DNA from 4 places in the Blastococcus sp. SYSU D00669 genome. Region 3 is predicted to be linked to each of the others. Evidence: riboswitches for the same ligand, from Rfam matches in the RefSeq annotation. Region 3 holds a riboswitch; each other region holds the start of a gene.
What was found. Region 3 has a riboswitch for cyclic di-AMP ahead of ACI8AF_RS20150 (M23 family metallopeptidase). Riboswitches for the same ligand answer to the same signal wherever they lie in the genome.
Positions count from the first base shown of each region.

Region 1: another riboswitch for cyclic di-AMP. It lies ahead of ACI8AF_RS22980 (hypothetical protein); the one in region 3 lies ahead of ACI8AF_RS20150 (M23 family metallopeptidase).
Region 2: another riboswitch for cyclic di-AMP. It lies ahead of ACI8AF_RS06070 (C40 family peptidase); the one in region 3 lies ahead of ACI8AF_RS20150 (M23 family metallopeptidase).
Region 4: another riboswitch for cyclic di-AMP. It lies ahead of ACI8AF_RS23210 (hypothetical protein); the one in region 3 lies ahead of ACI8AF_RS20150 (M23 family metallopeptidase).

Region 1 covers NZ_JBJGZV010000043.1:6,673-8,862, forward strand. The annotation lists gene ACI8AF_RS22980 (hypothetical protein) at 320-1,093, opposite strand; cyclic di-AMP (ydaO/yuaA leader) riboswitch at 1,283-1,432, opposite strand; gene ACI8AF_RS22985 (FAD-dependent oxidoreductase) at 1,643-2,190, opposite strand, start outside.
Region 2 covers NZ_JBJGZV010000005.1:130,316-132,505, forward strand. The annotation lists gene ACI8AF_RS06060 (protein-tyrosine phosphatase family protein) at 1-693, shown strand, start outside; gene ACI8AF_RS06065 (hypothetical protein) at 690-884, opposite strand; cyclic di-AMP (ydaO/yuaA leader) riboswitch at 1,215-1,304, shown strand; gene ACI8AF_RS06070 (C40 family peptidase) at 1,340-1,849, shown strand; gene ACI8AF_RS06075 (lytic transglycosylase domain-containing protein) at 2,036-2,190, shown strand, end outside.
Region 3 covers NZ_JBJGZV010000032.1:43,106-45,295, reverse strand. The annotation lists gene ACI8AF_RS20160 (hypothetical protein) at 1-713, shown strand, start outside; tRNA gene ACI8AF_RS20155 (tRNA-Ala) at 802-875, shown strand; cyclic di-AMP (ydaO/yuaA leader) riboswitch at 1,044-1,189, shown strand; gene ACI8AF_RS20150 (M23 family metallopeptidase) at 1,201-2,190, shown strand, end outside.
Region 4 covers NZ_JBJGZV010000044.1:8,403-10,592, forward strand. The annotation lists gene ACI8AF_RS23205 (cation diffusion facilitator family transporter) at 1-376, shown strand, start outside; gene ACI8AF_RS23210 (hypothetical protein) at 400-1,266, opposite strand; cyclic di-AMP (ydaO/yuaA leader) riboswitch at 1,473-1,628, opposite strand; gene ACI8AF_RS23215 (TetR/AcrR family transcriptional regulator) at 1,812-2,190, shown strand, end outside.

The DNA of each region.
Region 1 (2,190 bases), on a different contig from region 3:
TGTTGCGGAACGGATCCGGCTGTCGCATGCTGACGGCGGGCGGGGCCCCGGGGCGTGCTCTCGGGTGCGCCCCGCCCGCCAAACGTCGCCGACACGCTGCACGCAGCGTTTCGACACGCAGGGTAGCGGGCAGTCCAGGGGTCGAACCGGCCCCGGCGTGGCCGTGAAGCCCCCGCGCCGGGGCCGTGTAGTGCCCCCTGGGTCCTCCCGACCAGCAGGTCGCCCGTCTCGTCGAGAAGGCACTCCGTGCACGGGACACGCGCGCACACGCCGCGCGCCCGTGCACGGAGTGCCTTCTCGTCAGGCCTCCCTCGTCAGGTCACGGCCGGAAGGCGACGTGGACGTGGTCCATGTGGTTGGCGGTGGGCGAGCCGCGGTCGGCCATGGCCTGCCACCCGGAGCCGCCGATGAGGTGGATCCGCTGCTGCCAGATCACGTACTCGACGTTCATCCGGGCGGCGTTGGCGATCACGTACGCCGCCACCGCGTCGCCCTTGGCCCGGTCGCTGTAGACCATGAAGTCGGCGGCCAGCGCCTGGGTGGGCGAGTGGCCGGGACGGGTCAGGACGGTGGACACCCCGCACTGCTGCACGACCTCGGCGATCACGGGACGCACGTGCGCGGCCCAGGCGCTGTAGGCGGTGGAGCTGCCGGTCGGCGCGCCGGACAGGGCGGCCGGCGCGAAGCCGGACGGCGCGGGCACCGGAGCCGGTGCGGCCGGAGCCGGTGCGGCCGGCGCCGGTGCGGCCGGTGCCGGCGCCGCGGGGGCGGGCGCCGCCGGGGCCGGTGCCGCCGGCGCGGGCGCGGCCGACCCGGACCCGCCCCCGGACCAGTGGCCGGACCAGCTCTGCGACCAGCGGTTCCAGTCGCCGTCGCCGCCGGAGCGGTCCCAGCGGTCGCCGGCCTGGGCGACCGCCGGTCCTGCCAGGGTGAAGGACAGGGCGAGGGTGCAGACAGCGAGGCCGCGGACCGTCCGGCGCCGGGGCGCCGCGCCGTGGGGGCCCCTGGCCTGGCGGCGGGCGGATCGGGTGGTGGGGTCGGTGCTGAGGTGCATGGAGATGTGCTCCTGGTACCGGGCCGCGGTGCGGCCCACGTGGGCGCACGGCACCCACCGGAGCGCCGAGCGGCCGGAAGTGGCCGTGCGGTCCGGTCGGAGGCCGGGCTGGCCTGGAGGAGGGCGCCGTGCGGAGTTCGTGCCGGCTCAGGTGCGCTGCGAGGAACCGCAGGAAGGGGTGCTCGCGGGCGCGGAAGGGGCCCGTGGGCGCACCGTGGGGTGGTTCTCCGTTCTTCCCGTGGCCGCCTACCGGGTTAGCTGACGGGTTCGGGCGGGGATGCGCCCTACCCACCCGGTCCGGGCTGGGCCCGGCGGGTGGGATTCACCCCACTGGTGCGGTGGGTCCCCGGCTCGCGCCCACCGTGGCGGACGTGACTCGGCGGCACCCGGTCGGACTCCCCGGCGGGGATGAGCGACCGACCGGACGTCCGAACCGTAGGACCGTGCCGGACCCGCGACCACTCGGCGGCAGACGGATCCGGCCGGATCGGGGGGGTCGGGCGCCGGCGTGCTGCGGGGTCCGCGCTGGTCACCGCGGCACGGCAGGCGACGCGCAGGGGCCCGGAAAAACTTCTCCCGCGGACGGCGTCAGCCCTCGATCAGGGCGAGCTGCTCGTTGATCTCGCGGGGGTTGGAGTCGCCGGCGACCTTCTGGAGGAACGGCGTGTGGTCGAAGACGAAGTCGCGCAGCGGCCGCAACGGCGCGGGGGCGTGGTGGAAGACCTTGCCGAGCACCCAGGCCATCTGCACCTGCGTGGCGGTGTGCGGCTTGCGCGGCTCCTCGTAGGACTGCAGCGCCCGCGCGACGGCGGCGGCGTCGGTGAGGTCGACCCCGCGCAGCGCGACACCGAGGAAGTAGCCGTCCTCGATCGACATGCCGGCGCCGTACGCGGCGTACGGGGACGTCGGGTGGGCGGCGTCGCCGACCAGGGTGGCCCGCCCCTTCGACCACTGCTTCAGCGCCGGCCGGTCGCGCAGCACCCAGCGCTGCACGTCCTCCGGCCGGGTCGCGTCGATCAGCCCCGGCAGCGGGGCCTGGAACTCCATGCCCAGCGCGGCGGCGGCCGCCTTGAGGTCGGCCGGCGCAGGGGCGTCGGGGTCGGTGGCGGTGAGCACCCACCACTGGTGACCGTCGC
Region 2 (2,190 bases), on a different contig from region 3:
GCGGTGCCCGAGGAGCTCTGCCGGGCGCTGGGCGGGGAGCCGGTGCCGCTGCCCGGCGCCGACTTCGCCGGGGTGCTGCGGCAGGTGATCGACGCCCGCGGGGACGCGGTGGCGGCGGGGGGGCTGGCCGGCGCGGTGTTCGGGATGGCCGGGATCCCGATGCGCTGGTCGTCGTCGGTGGTGCACGGCGTGGTCGACGGCCGGCCGGTCGGCCTGGACGAGCTGCTGGACCTGGCGCCGGTGCTCGACGGGCGGGAGCCGCGGCCGTTCGAGGGCGGGGTGCTGCCCCGGATCGGCCCGCGCGAGGTGCTGCCGGGCATCTGGGCGGGCAACCTCGACGGCGCCCGGTCCAGCGATCCCGACTTCGCGGTGATCTCGCTGTGCCGCGTGGGTCGGCCCTTCGGGCACCAGGTTCAGCGGATGGCCTACCTGGCCGACGACGAGTTCAACACCGAGTTGGACGTCGTCCTCGAGGACGTGCTGGCCGACATGGCCGCGCTGCGCGCCGAGGGCCGGCGGCTGCTGGTGCACTGCCACGGCGGGGCGTCACGGACCGGGCTGGTGCTGCGCGCGTGGCTGCGCCGCACCGAGGGCCTCTCGGCCGACGAGGCGACGGCGCGGGTGGCGTCCCGCTGGCCGTACCTCGGGCTGTGGAACGCCAGCTTCACGACCGCCCTGGAGCGGATGCGCTAACCCGTCGGGCCGGTGGCGTCGGAGATGCCCGGCGCCTTGGCGTCGGCGCCTTCCTCGACGTCCTGGTCGCCCGGCACCCGGGTGACGTCGCCCGACATCGGGCCCTGCGCGGCGCGCGGCGACTGCTCGGGTGCGGCGGACACCTGCTCCTGGTCCTCGTTGCGGGTGCCACCCTGCGGTCCCTGGGTCATGACGCTTCGGTGCCCGGCCGGCCAGGCCCCAAACGGTGCCCCTCCGGCAGTGATCGCCTACACCGCGTGCGGCCACGCGGACGTGGCCGAGATCGTCCGACCTGCGCTTTTCCCGGGCGTCTCCGGGCCGACTTCCCGCGTCGCCGGTGGTCGGGCAGGCGTGTCGGGTGGCAGGACGACGCCGGGCACACCGTCGACCCCGCTTTGCCACGTCCTCCGCGATCTTCCTAGCGTCGTCGCGTCCGACCGGGCCGCACCGGTCCCCGAGACCGTGGGGACACCCGCTCGGACGCCGCCGAACCGGGCGGCCGGCCGCGCGCCGGCACCCGGGCCGGGGACCCACCGCAGTCATGGGGTGAAGCGCGACGACGACGTCGCGCCGGGCAGGTTCTCCCGCCCGAACCCGTCAGCTAACCCGGTAGGCGGCCACGGAGAACAAGGAGAACCCGTCGTCGATGACGACTGCACACACGTCTCTCGCACGCCGTCTCACCGGTCCCGCCCTCGCCGTCGCCGCTGCGGCGGGGCTCGTCCTCACCCCGGGCGTCGCCTCGGCCAACACCGCGGCCCCGGCCGCACCCACTGCCACCGCGGCCGCGGTCGCCGCACCCAACGCCGCTGCGCAGACTGCGGTCGACACCGCGCTCGCCCAGCAGGGCAAGCCCTACGCCTGGGGCGGCGCGGGGCCGAGCTCGTTCGACTGCTCCGGCCTGGTCCAGTACGCCTACGCGGCCGCCGGGGTGAGCCTGCCGCACTCGTCGCGCACCCAGTCGACGCTGGGGGCCCCGGTCGACCGGGCCAACCTGCAGCCCGGTGACCTGGTGTTCTTCTACAGCCCGGTCAGCCACGTCGGCATCTACATCGGCAACGGGCAGATGGTGCACTCGTCCACCTACGGCAAGCCGGTCAGCGTCGTGGACGTCGACTCGGTGCCGGGCTACAACACCGCCCGCCGGATCGTCTGACGCCCCTCCGGTGATCATCGGCGGGTGGCTGCCCGTCCCCGCGTGCCGGGCAGCCACCCGCCGATGATCGACGGCCTCGTTTTCACCCCCGTTCACCCGCTCGTCGCGCGGACACCCCTTCCGCGGGGCGGGAGGGGCGCGGTTCAGTGGAACCGCCAGGTCCGGTGACGGCGGTAGGGGCAGCCCGTGGGAGTGCGGCACGCGTCGGCGGTGCTGACCGCCGGGCTGACCGTGGCCGCGCTGATCGCGCTCCCCCAGGGGCTCGCGCCCGCAGCGGCTCCTGCGGCTCCCCCGGCACCGGCCGACTCCGCCTACCTGACCGCGTCGCGGGAGACCGCGGT
Region 3 (2,190 bases):
TGGGATCGGGCGCGCTGCTGGCCGCTCTGGTCGTGCTGTGGTTCGTCGTGCTGGTGCCCATGGTGGTGACACGCGGCGACTCGCAGTCGGCCCGGGGTGGGCTGGCCTCGACCGGCCGCACGCTGCAGCGGCGGCGCACGGTGGACCCCGTGGTCACCGCCGACACCGAGCGGGTCGCCATCGACCGCGAGGCGCTGCACGCCACCGGCGAGCTCAAGGTGGACGTGCACAAGCTGCGCCGGCGGACCCTCGCGGCCCTGGTCGCGCTGGCGCTGCTCGGCCTGGCCGGTGCGCTGCTGGTGAGCGCCTGGGTGTGGCCGGCGCAGCTGCTGCTCGACCTCGCCGTCGTCGGCTACGTGCTGGTGCTGCGCCGGACCGCCCGCCGCGAGCGGCTCGCCGCCCGCCGGGCGGCGCGGCAGGCTGCCCGGGAGGCGTTCCTCTCCTCCACCGCTCCGCGGGCGAGCGAGCGCCGGCCGGCGGCGGTGCCGGCCGTGGCCGAGCAGCCCACGGGCGTGCAGGAGGCGCTGCCGTCGCTGCCGCACCCCAGTCTGCCCCTGGCCCCGGTGCACCCGCTGCGGCCCGGCCGGGTCGTGGCCGCCCGCACCGCGGCCCCGGCCGGCTGGCAGAACAGCGCCGTCGTGGGCCTGGACGACGACGACATCGGCTTCGCCGACATCGACGAGTACCGCCCGGCCCGGGTCGTCAACGGCTGAGAACGGGCCCTCCTGCCCCCCACCGCTCGCGAGCTCGCGGCGGGCCCCTGCAGGAGGGCCGCCGGCGGAAGGTAGTCTTTCCGTCCGAGGGGCTGTGGCGCAGTCCGGTAGCGCACCTCGTTCGCATCGAGGGGGTCAGGGGTTCAAATCCCCTCAGCTCCACCCTTCCGCCGACGCCGTCGGGGCACCCGCCCCGGCGGCGTCGTCGTCTTCCGGGTGGTTCCCGGTGTGGCTCGTGGGGCGTGAGCTCTCGGTTCGTGATCGCGCCGTGATCTGGGGTACCGTTCCCGGCGGTCCGGCTGCACCACGTCCCAGCAACCCGTTGGGCACTGGCCGGCCCCGCCGAACCGACCCTCGGGTCGGACCGGGGACCCATGGTTCCTCTGGGGTGAATCCTGCGCGCACGGGGGTGCGCAGGTAGGGCGTCTTCCCGCCCGAACCCGTCAGCTAACCCGGTAGGCGGCGAGGAAGAAGGAGCCCGCCGGTCTTGGCGACCCTGCACCGCCCGCACAGCCCTGCCCAGAACACGAACAAGCGCCGTTCCCGGACCTCCGAGTCCGGGATCGTGGCCGTCGCCGTGAGCCTCGCCGTCCTGCTGTCGGGCGGCCACGCCCAGGCCGCACCGGCGGACGACGCCCGCGTCGCCGCCGCCGAGGTGGCCCGCCTGACGGCGCTCGTGGCGACCGCCGAGACGGAGCTGCAGCGGCTCACCGTCGAGGCCGAGGCCGCCTCCGACGCCAGCATCCAGGCCCAGGCGGCGCTCACCGAGGCGCAGACCGCGGCCGAGACGGCCGCCGCCGAGCTCGCCGCGGCCACCGCCGCGGTCACCGAGACCCGCGAGGACGTCGCCGACCTCGGCCGGCGCAGCTACATGGGCGAGCACCCCATGGGCTCGGCCATGGTCTTCCTCGGCGAGGGGGGTCCCGAGGAGGTGCTGCAGCGCGCCCTCACCCTCGACCTGCTCAGCGACGAGCGGGCCGAGACGCTCGCCGAGCACGAGGTCGTGGAGGCCCAGCAGCAGCAGGCCGACCAGGTCGCCCGGGAGGCGGTCGCCCAGCGCGACGCCCTCGCCCGGGACGCCGCCACCGCCGAGCAGGCCGCGGCCGCCCGGCTGACCGCCGCGCAGCAGTCCTACGACGCCGCGGTGGCCGAGAAGGCCGCGCACGAGGCCGCCCTCCGCGAGGCGGAGATCGCGCTGCTGGCCGCCACCGGCTCCAGCGACCCGGACGCCGACCTCGCCGAGCGGGAGGCGGCCGAGCAGGCCGCGGCCCAGGCCGCCGCGCAGACGGTCGCCGCCGCGGCGGCCGGCGGCGGCGCCGTCCCCCCGACGGTCGGCCGGGTGACCTCCTGCTACGGGCCGCGCTGGGGGACGATGCACCAGGGTGTCGACATCGCCGCGCCGATCGGCACGCCGGTCTACGCGCCCGAGGGCGGGACGGTGCTGCACGCCGGCGCCGCCAACGGCTTCGGGCAGGCC
Region 4 (2,190 bases), on a different contig from region 3:
CGACGCCGTGGCGTCGCTGCTCATCGCCGTCCTCATCGTGCCGCGCACCCTGTCGCTGCTCCGGGAGACCGTCTCGGTCCTGCTGGAGTCGACGCCGCCGGGCCTCGACCTCGACGAGGTGCGCCGGCGGCTGCTCGAGGTGCCGCACGTCGTCGAGGTGCACGACCTGCACGCCTCGCAGATCACCAGCGGCCTGCCGGTGCTGTCCGCGCACGTCGTGGTGGAGGACTCCTGCTTCCACGACGGCCACGCACCGCAGATCCTCGACCGGCTGCAGGCCTCGCTCGCCGGCGACTTCGCCGTCAGCGTCGAGCACTCCACCTTCCAGCTCGAGTCACCGGCGCACGCGTCCCACGAGCTGACCGCGCACGACTGACCCGCCTCCGGGCGGGGTCGCGGTCAGCCCCGGTAGTTCACGTGCACGTGGTCCATGTGGTTGGCCGTGGCACCGCCGCGGTCCTCCATCGTCGACCACGAGCCGCCCGGCGACTGCAGGATCCGCTGCTGCCAGATGATGTAGTCGACGCCGAGCTCGTCCCAGTGCGCGATGTGGTAGTCGACGATCGCGTCGCCGAGCGCGGCGTCGGTCAGCACCATGTAGTCCAGTGCGAGCCCGGAGGGGTGACCGCCCGGGTCGGCCGCGCTGGCCCGGGTGCCGCCCAGGGTGATCGAGCCCGCGCCCGGCACGTTGGTCACCACGGCGTCGGCGGCGCGCTGGACGACGGCCTTGTGCGCCCCGGCGGTGTTCCTGATGACGGCGACGCCGGACGGCGCGGCGGTGCTGGAGGAGACCGCACCGCCCTCCTCCTCGACGGCGGCGGCCTCGGCAGCGGCGGCGGCGGCCGCCTCGGCGGCGGCCTGGGCGGCGGCCGCGGCCTGCGCGGCGGCGGCGGCCTCGGCGGCCTGCCGGTCGAGCACGGCCTGGTCGGCGGCGGCCTGGGCCTGCGCGGCGGCGGTCTGCGCGGCCTCGCGGGTGGACCGGCTGGCGGCCAGGTCCTCCAGCGGCGCGAGGTCCACCTCACGCGCCTCGAGCGGTCCGGACTGCGCGGTCAGCCCGAGGGCCTGGGCGACGGCGACGGACTCGCTGGACCCGGCCTCGGCCTGGGCTGCCGGGTCGGCGCCGAGGAGCACGTTGACGAGGACGGCGCCGGCGGCGGCCACGCCGAGGTAGATGCCCGGTCGGCGCGCCGGGACGGGCACGCGGCGGCGGGAGCGGGCGGTGCGACGCCCGGCGGCGCGGCCGGACGAGGTGGTGCGGGGATCCATGGGGGAACTGCTCCGAGAGGTGTGCTGGGCGCAGGCCGCCCGGACGGGGCGGGACTGCGGCGGGTGGGCCCGGGACGCGGCGTCGGGCGACGGCCGCGCGGGTGCGGTCGCGGGGTGGTCAGCTGCGCGGGCGCACCCGGGTCCGGCGGGACCGGGCGGAGCAGATCCGTGCGGTGGTGCTGGGGCACGCCATCGGGGCGGCTCTCCGTTCTTCCGATGGCCGCCTACCGAGTTAGCTGACGGGTTCGGGCGGGAAGCAGCCCTACCGACCCCGGCCCTCGACGGGCCGCGGGTGCGGATTCACCCCAGTACTGCGGTGGGTCCCCGGCTCGCCCCGGAGGGCGACTCGGCGGCGCTCGCCCGGTCTCCCCTGCTGGGGATGTGACGGCCGGGACGGGCGGGAGCCACGGTAGCCACGTTATGCAGCCGTGACAATCGGCGGCGTCGGAAACCGTCAGGTCGCGCCGATCGGTGTGAGCGACGTTACCGACCATTTCGGTCGGTTCGCCTACCGAAATGGTCGGCCCGGTCCGTACGGTGTCCCCGTGGCACGACCGTTCCGTCAGCGGATCGACGAGGGCATCGTCGACCGCGCGGCCGCGCTGTTCGCCCGTACCGGCTTCGCGAAGACCTCCGTCCAGGCGGTCGCCGACGCCGTCGGGCTGTCCAAGGCAGGGCTGCTGCACCACTTCCCCAGCAAGGACGCGCTGCAGGAGGCCGTGCTCGCCCAGGCCGCCGCCCTCGGCCGGCGGGTGCTGGACCAGGTGGGCGACCTGCCGGACGGTCCCGCGCGGGACCGCCGGGCGGTCGAGGTCGTCGTCGACGTCGCCCTCGCCCACCCCGGTCTGGTCGCCCTGCTCCTGGCGCCGCTGACCAACCGCGAGGTGGACACCGCCGTCCCCGAGCTCGACGCCGTGGGTGCCA